Regions from separate parts of the Nonomuraea sp. NPDC050536 genome, predicted to be linked through region 2. Evidence: riboswitches for the same ligand, from Rfam matches in the RefSeq annotation. Region 2 holds a riboswitch; each other region holds the start of a gene.
The links. Region 2 has a riboswitch for cyclic di-AMP ahead of ACIBHX_RS11880 (C40 family peptidase). Riboswitches for the same ligand answer to the same signal wherever they lie in the genome.

Region 1 (2,249 bases), on a different contig from region 2:
CCGACGTGGTCATCACCGACTCCGGGATGCCGCAGGAAGCACGTACCGAGCTGGCCGAACGGGCCGGAGAACTGATCATCGCGGAGGGCTCGCAGTGAAGCGCACCATCACCCACCTGGCGGACGGCCGAGAGTTGATCTACTTCGATCAGCGTGACGACGCCGACAGGAGCGCGATCGACCGGCGGGCGCTCGATCCCAGGCCGGTGGCTTCCGAGCTGCGGTACGACCCGCTGACCGAGGAGTGGATCGCGATCGCCGGGCACCGGCAGACGCGCACGTTCCTGCCCCCGGCAGACGAGTGCCCGCTGTGCCCGTCCACGGACACGCGGCTGTCGGAGATCCCGGCCCACGAATACGACGTGGTGGTGTTCGAGAACCGCTTCCCCTCTTTCTCTGGAAATTTCGGGGCTTATCACGATGTGGGCGGGCTGAGTGAGGTCCGTCCGGGCGTGGGGCGGTGCGAAGTGGTCTGCTTCACCTCCGACCACGACTCCTCCTTCTCGCGGCTGTCCGACGCGCAGGTGGAACTGGTCATGGAGGCCTGGGCCGACCGTACGGCGGAGCTGTCCGGGATCGAGGGCGTCGAGCAGGTCTTCGTCTTCGAGAACCGGGGCGAGGAGATCGGCATCACGCTCCCCCACCCGCACGGTCAGATCTACGCCTACCCCTACATCACGCCGCGCACCAAGCTCCACCTGGCCGCCGCGGAGAAGCGCCCCACCCTGTTCGCCGACGTGCTCACCGCCGAGCGCGCCGCCGGGACCCGGGTGGTGGCCGCCAACGACCTGTGGACCGCCTTCGTGCCCGCCGCGGCGCGCTGGCCGTTCGAGGTACACGTCTACCCGCACCGCCAGGTTCCGGACCTCGCGGCGCTGTCGGAGGCGGAACGGGCCGCGTTCGCGCCGCTCTACACCTCGGTGCTGCGGGCGCTTGACGGGCTGTTCGGGGTGGCCATGCCGTACATCGCGTCCTGGCACCAGGCGCCGGTGCGGCAGCGGCGCGAGCTGGGATACCTGCACCTGGAGCTGTTCAGCATCAGGCGGGCGCCGGGGAAGCTGAAGTACCTGGCGGGGTCGGAGTCGGCGATGGGCGCCTTCGTCAACGACGTGCTGCCGGAGGAGGCGGCCCGCATGCTTCGATCACAGGTAGATCACTAATTGATTTCGCCTTGGAGTCGCATTACCCCGGATATACGACTAGTATCCCTCACGCATCGGTCGTAACACCCGTTGCATGCCTAATCCCGGGCGCGTCGCCCGGGAGCCGGGGACCCACCGCACTCCGGGGTGAATCCACGCAAGTGGTAGGGAAGCTCCCACGCCCGAACCCGTCAGCTAACCCGGTCGGCAGAGGGAGAGGAACCCCCACGTGGCACGGGCGAACTTCGCCATCGGCCTCATCGCCGCCACAGCCGTGGCCCTCAGCGCCACTACTCCCGCCTCGGCGGCCCCCAAGCCCACGGAGAAGCAACTCCGCGCCGAGCTGAAGCAGCTCAACAGCAAGATCGACACGCTCATCGAGTCCTACAACGCCAAGCGGGTCGAGCTGACCAAGGCCAAGAAGGCGGCCGAGACCGCCAAGCAGCGCCTGGCCACCGCCCAGCAGGGGCTCGACCAGGCCGAGCGGAAGGTGGCCGAGCTGGCCACGCTCCGCTACCAGAACGGCGACCCGGCGCTGTCCAGCCTGATCCCGCCACCGACCGGCAGCGGCGCCGCCGTACTCGAGCAGCTCACCTCCGACCAGGTGGCGATGGTGCAGGCGGTGACCACCGCCCGTGACGAGACGAAGCAGGCCTCCGACGACGCGGCCGCGCTGGCCGCGCGGATCAAGGCCAACGCCGACGACGTCGGCAAGGAGAAGGACCAGGCCGAGGGGCTCATCAAGGACATCCAGCAGAGGCTGCAGAACCTCATCCCCTACGGGCCCGGCCGCAAGTCCGACGGATCCTGGGCGCCCGAGCTGCCCGGCGGCTCCGACAACATCACGCCGCGCATGCGCACGATCCGCGGCCTGATCGAGAAGAACTTCAAGCTGCCCTTCGACGTCGGCTGCTTCCGCTCCGGCGGTGGCGGCGAGCATCCGCTCGGGCGCGCCTGCGACTTCATGATGAGCTCAGGCGGCACGATGCCCGGCGCCGCCAACAACACGCTGGGCGATCAGATCGCGGCCTGGGCGCTGAAGAACCAGGACAAGCTCGGCGTGAAGTACGTGATCTGGAAGCAGCGCATCAACATGGGCTCAGGCTGG
Region 2 (2,249 bases):
CGCCACCAGCCTCTCCTCACCGAAGCGCTCCGCCAGGAACCGACACGCCAGCCACGCCTCCTGATAGCTCTGCGGCAGCCGTACGGCGCCCGGCGCGAACCCGCCGGGACCCGGCAGCGCGCGCGGCACCCGGCCGGCCCTGACCTCGGCCCTGAGCTCCGCCGCGGCCACGGGCAGGCTCAGGCCGGAGTCCTTGTAGGCCACGTAGTCGGCGAAGCCCTCGTAGAGCCACGCGGGCAGTCCCTTCGTCCCCGCGGCGACGTGGGTGAGCTCGTGGGTGAGGACCACGTCGCGGCCGGTCGGGGTGAGCCGGGCGAAGCCGTCTGGCACCACGATCACCCGGTCCCCGTCGGCCAGCGCGGCCAGCCCCGCCACGGAACCCACTCCGGCCATCCGGGCCGCCTCGGCAGCGGAGGCGGGGACCACGACCTTCGCCGTCACCCGCCCGCCCAGGACGCGCGCGACCCGCCGCGCCGCGGTGTCGGCCCGGCCGGCGAGGTCGCGGAGAAGCTTCGGGTCCGCGCCGGGACCGGCGACGACGGACACCTCGCCCCGGACCGCCTGGGCGCTCGCGGCGGGCGGGGTTCGCGGGATTTGGGGCGCGCCGGCGGCGACGAGCCCGAGCAGCAGCAGGCCCGCGATCACCATTTTGCGGCTCACCTGCGCGGACACGATGCTCGATGGTAAGCACGAAGGCCCCGCCCCACAAATGGGGCGGGGCCTTCGTGACGGTCAGAGCCCGGGTCGGACCGCTCCGGCGAACGTCGACTTCCGCCATCCGCTGAGCTTGTCGATCCGGACCCTCTCACCGGTCTTCGGCGAGTGGATCATCTTGCCGTTTCCGACATACATGCCCACGTGGCCAAGCCCGTGGAAGAACATCAGGTCACCCGGCTGGAGATGCTTCCAGGAGACCTTCTTCCTGATGCGGGCGAACTGGCTTGCCGCCACGCGGGGGAGCTTGACCCCGGCCTTGCGCCAGGCGTACTGGACAAGACCGGAGCAGTCGAACGAGCCGGGCCCGGTGGCCCCGTACCGGTACGGGTCACCGATCTGGGCCTTGGCCACGGTTACCGCCTTCCGGGCCCTCGACTGCTGCCGAGCGAATGTGGCCGCCCTCGCCGACTTGGCGGTGGTCGCCGCCTTGACGGTGAAGCTGACGGCCGTCTCTGTCGTCGCCGCCTGAGCCGCTGGGGCATGGAGGACCAGACCTCCGGCCGTCACGGTCATCGTGAGTGCCACCCCACTCAGGGCAAGGCGAGACAGACGGGGGTTATGCAGGGGAGTAGACAGGATTTCTCCTTGGGTCTTCCACGAACGCCTACCGGGTTAGCTGACGGATTCGGGCCTGGAAGACTCGCCCTACGGCACGCCATGCGCGCCGATTCACCCCTTGATCCCTGGGGGACGATCAGGGATCTGTGGTTCCCCGGCTCCGTGCCTCCTGACTGCACGGACTCGGCCAATGGATCTTTATGCGTCCACATCGACCACGGTGCCGGGGTTCGATGTCGGTTGGCGGCGACCTGGCTGGAGCACCGCGACGCCAGAAGCTACGCCGAAAGGTCACGATCCGGCAAAGTGACAGCAAAGTTGTCAAGATCGAATAAGCGGCTTGTAAAGCCTCCAACCCCTGCTGGAACGAGGGGCGCCGTTACCGAAAAGTGACCCTTCTCACATTTGGAGCCCCACCTGCGAGTCAGGTCCCATCTGTCACACAAGTCACACGAATAACAGCAGGCCGCGGCCTGCCGTACGGGTAAGGGGGCTCGAAAGCTAGGGCCGGATCGCGCCGGCGAAGCCGCTGCCGTAGCTGGACAGCTTGACCACCTTGACCACGTCGCCCGTCTGGGGCGCGTGGACGATCTCGCCGTTGCCGGCGTACATGACGACATGGCCGAGGCCGGAGTTGAAGATCAGGTCGCCCGGCTCGAGCGCGTCCATGGAGACCTTGCGGCTCGAGCCCCAGGCCCACTGCTCCCACGTCGTGCGCGGGAGAGACACGCCCGCGGCCCGCCAGGCCGCCTGCATGAGCCCCGAGCAGTCCCAGCCGCCCGGCCCGGTGCCGCCGAAGACGTAGGGCTTGCCGATCTGGGCGTAGGCGAACTTCAGCGCGGCCGCGGCGCTGCCGGAGGCGGGCCCGGTGTACACCTGGCCGTGGCTGTTGGGGTCGCCCGCCTGGTAGGCCCCCAGACGCTTCAGCAGCTTCTTCTGCTGGGCGATGAGCTTGAGGATCTCGCCGCGTTCCT
Region 3 (2,249 bases), on a different contig from region 2:
CACCGCAGCACATCGGCGTGGCCTCGGCCAACCTGACCTTCTTCCGCCAGGTCGGCGGCTCGGTCGCGCTCGCCTTCGCCGGCACCGCCTACACCTCCGTGATAGCGAGCCAGGCGCCGCGCCACGGGCTGCCCGCCGCGCACGCCGCCGCGGCCGCGGAGGTCATCCCGATGCTGGGCGTCGCGGGCGCCGCCATCGCGCTCGTGGCGATCCTGGCGCTGCGCGGCGGCGTGATGGCGCGCAACTCGCAGGCGCAGGTCAAGGTGGAGGCGGGTTTGGCATCGTGAGAAACTTTGAGGGTCCCCAACACCAGGAGGTCCTCATGGCGGAAACACCGGAGCAGGAAGTCAGCGAGACTCCCGAGGACGAGATGAAGCGCAAGTTCCGTGAGGCCCTGGAGCGCAAGCGCAACCAGAACGCCGACACGGCCGCGGGTGGCAGGGGCGGGGATCCGTCGAAGATTCACGGGGCTCACGGTCCGGCCGGCAGCAAGCGCGCGTTCCGGCGCAAGAGCGGCGGCTGACGCTGGTGTTTCTAGGGGGTACGGCTTGCCGTACCCCCTCTCTTTTGACCCACAAAGGTAGATCTTCTGCCCTTTTCATGGGTTTTGTTTTGCTTTTGCCGGATTTGGCCCATAGAGTCCTTTGCGTTACCAGCTGGTGACCGTGCCCTTCACAAGGAAGAGGCCGCCAGCAGGCGCCGAATCCCGCACCGCGGGAACCGGGGAACCACGTTCCTTGGGGTGAATCCGGCTCGCGAGCCGGTAGGGCATCTCCACGTCCGAACCCGTCAGCTAACCCGGTAGGCGAGATGGAGAGGACTTTACTCACATGCACGCTCCCCCGCCGCGCACAGAGTCACACCCTGCCGCAGCCGACTGACGGCGCGCTTCCCCACAGCTTCCCCCCACAGCTTTCCCCCCTGCGCTCTGCGTAGTGACCGTATGGCCTTCTGCCCGGCTACGCCCTGCTGATTGAGCGCTTTGCCCTGTCTCCACACGAAGGACTTTGCTTTTCCATGTCTGCCCTTTTTGGCATGCGTTCTTTCGCCCTGCTCGGCGCCGGTCTCATCAGCGCGCTGACCATCAGCACCACCGCCGCCCACGCCGACTCCTTCGACCAGAAGAGGCCCCTGCTCAAGGGAGCGACCACCGCCTCCTACTTCTGGGACGACTCCTCCGGCCGCGCCGGTGACACCGGCCTGCCCGCCAGCGGCAAGCCCATGCAGAAGGGCCTGGTCGCCAGCCCCAGCTGGCCCCTGTTCACCGAGGGCTACGTCATCTACAAGGGCAAGAAGGCGCCGTTCTTCGTCGGCGACCGCGGCCCAGGTACCCCCTCCAGCAGCGGTGTCATGCTCGACCTGGACGCCAAGACCTTCGCCCATCTCACCGGTGGCAAGTTCAACTCCTCCACGCTCGGCGTCGACGGCGTCGGTGGCGAGGGCCACATCAAGGTCAGCTACGTCATCACCAAGTGGGGCGGCGGCGCGGGCAAGAAGAACTACCCCGTCTCCTTCTCCACCGGCGCGTGGGCGCGTATGGACCACAACCCGGCCAAGCCGCCGAAGATCGTCCTGCCCCAGGCCCCGAAGCCGAAGCCCGCGCCCAAGCAGCCGGACGCTCCGGCCCAGGCCGCGCTGCCTGCCAAGCCCTCGCAGGACAAGCCCGCCCCGCTGAACGCCGCGGTGGCTGCTGCCGCCGCCGCCCAGCCGGTCAACGAGTCGAACGGCGTCGGCGGGTTCGCCATCGCCGGCGGCCTGGCCATCCTCGGCGGTGGGCTCGTGCTCGGCCAGGACAAGCTGCGCAAGCTCGTCCGCCGCTGATACCAGGGTCCTCCTCGCGGCCGCCCCTTCCCCCTGGACGGCCGCGTGGAGGGCCCTTTCCTCTTTACGTCGAGAAACTAGAATGCCATTCTGATCGGGTGACCACGCGCGTTCCCGTCAACGGCATCGAGATCGTCTACGAGAGCATGGGGTCGCCCGACGGGCGGCCCCTTCTGCTGATCATGGGCCTCGGCGCCCAGCTCATCCACTGGGACGACGACCTGTGCGGCCTTCTGGCCGAGCACGGCCACCACGTCGTCCGCTACGACAACCGCGACTCGGGCCTGTCCACCCACCTGCCACAGGCGGGCGATCCTCCCTATTTGCTGGAGGACATGGCCGACGACGCCGCCGGGCTGCTCGACGCGCTCGGCTGGGAGGCGGCGCACATCGTGGGCGCCTCCATGGGCGGCATGATCGCCCAGGCG

Region 1: linked by a shared signal. The riboswitch ahead of ACIBHX_RS35795 (coiled-coil domain-containing protein) and the one ahead of ACIBHX_RS11880 (C40 family peptidase) in region 2 are both predicted to bind cyclic di-AMP.
Region 3: linked by a shared signal. The riboswitch ahead of ACIBHX_RS17880 (hypothetical protein) and the one ahead of ACIBHX_RS11880 (C40 family peptidase) in region 2 are both predicted to bind cyclic di-AMP.

Annotation. Positions count from the first base shown of each region.
Region 1 covers NZ_JBITHD010000015.1:263,045-265,293, reverse strand. Annotated here, with positions in the region: gene ACIBHX_RS35805 (DeoR/GlpR family DNA-binding transcription regulator) at 1-98, shown strand, start outside; gene galT (galactose-1-phosphate uridylyltransferase) at 95-1,159, shown strand; cyclic di-AMP (ydaO/yuaA leader) riboswitch at 1,227-1,365, shown strand; gene ACIBHX_RS35795 (coiled-coil domain-containing protein) at 1,371-2,249, shown strand, end outside.
Region 2 covers NZ_JBITHD010000003.1:402,011-404,259, forward strand. Annotated here, with positions in the region: gene ACIBHX_RS11875 (hypothetical protein) at 1-672, opposite strand, end outside; gene ACIBHX_RS11880 (C40 family peptidase) at 733-1,242, opposite strand; cyclic di-AMP (ydaO/yuaA leader) riboswitch at 1,304-1,474, opposite strand; gene ACIBHX_RS11885 (NlpC/P60 family protein) at 1,777-2,249, opposite strand, start outside.
Region 3 covers NZ_JBITHD010000005.1:400,507-402,755, forward strand. Annotated here, with positions in the region: gene ACIBHX_RS17870 (MDR family MFS transporter) at 1-287, shown strand, start outside; gene ACIBHX_RS17875 (DUF5302 domain-containing protein) at 323-523, shown strand; cyclic di-AMP (ydaO/yuaA leader) riboswitch at 688-823, shown strand; gene ACIBHX_RS17880 (hypothetical protein) at 1,036-1,821, shown strand; gene ACIBHX_RS17885 (alpha/beta fold hydrolase) at 1,920-2,249, shown strand, end outside.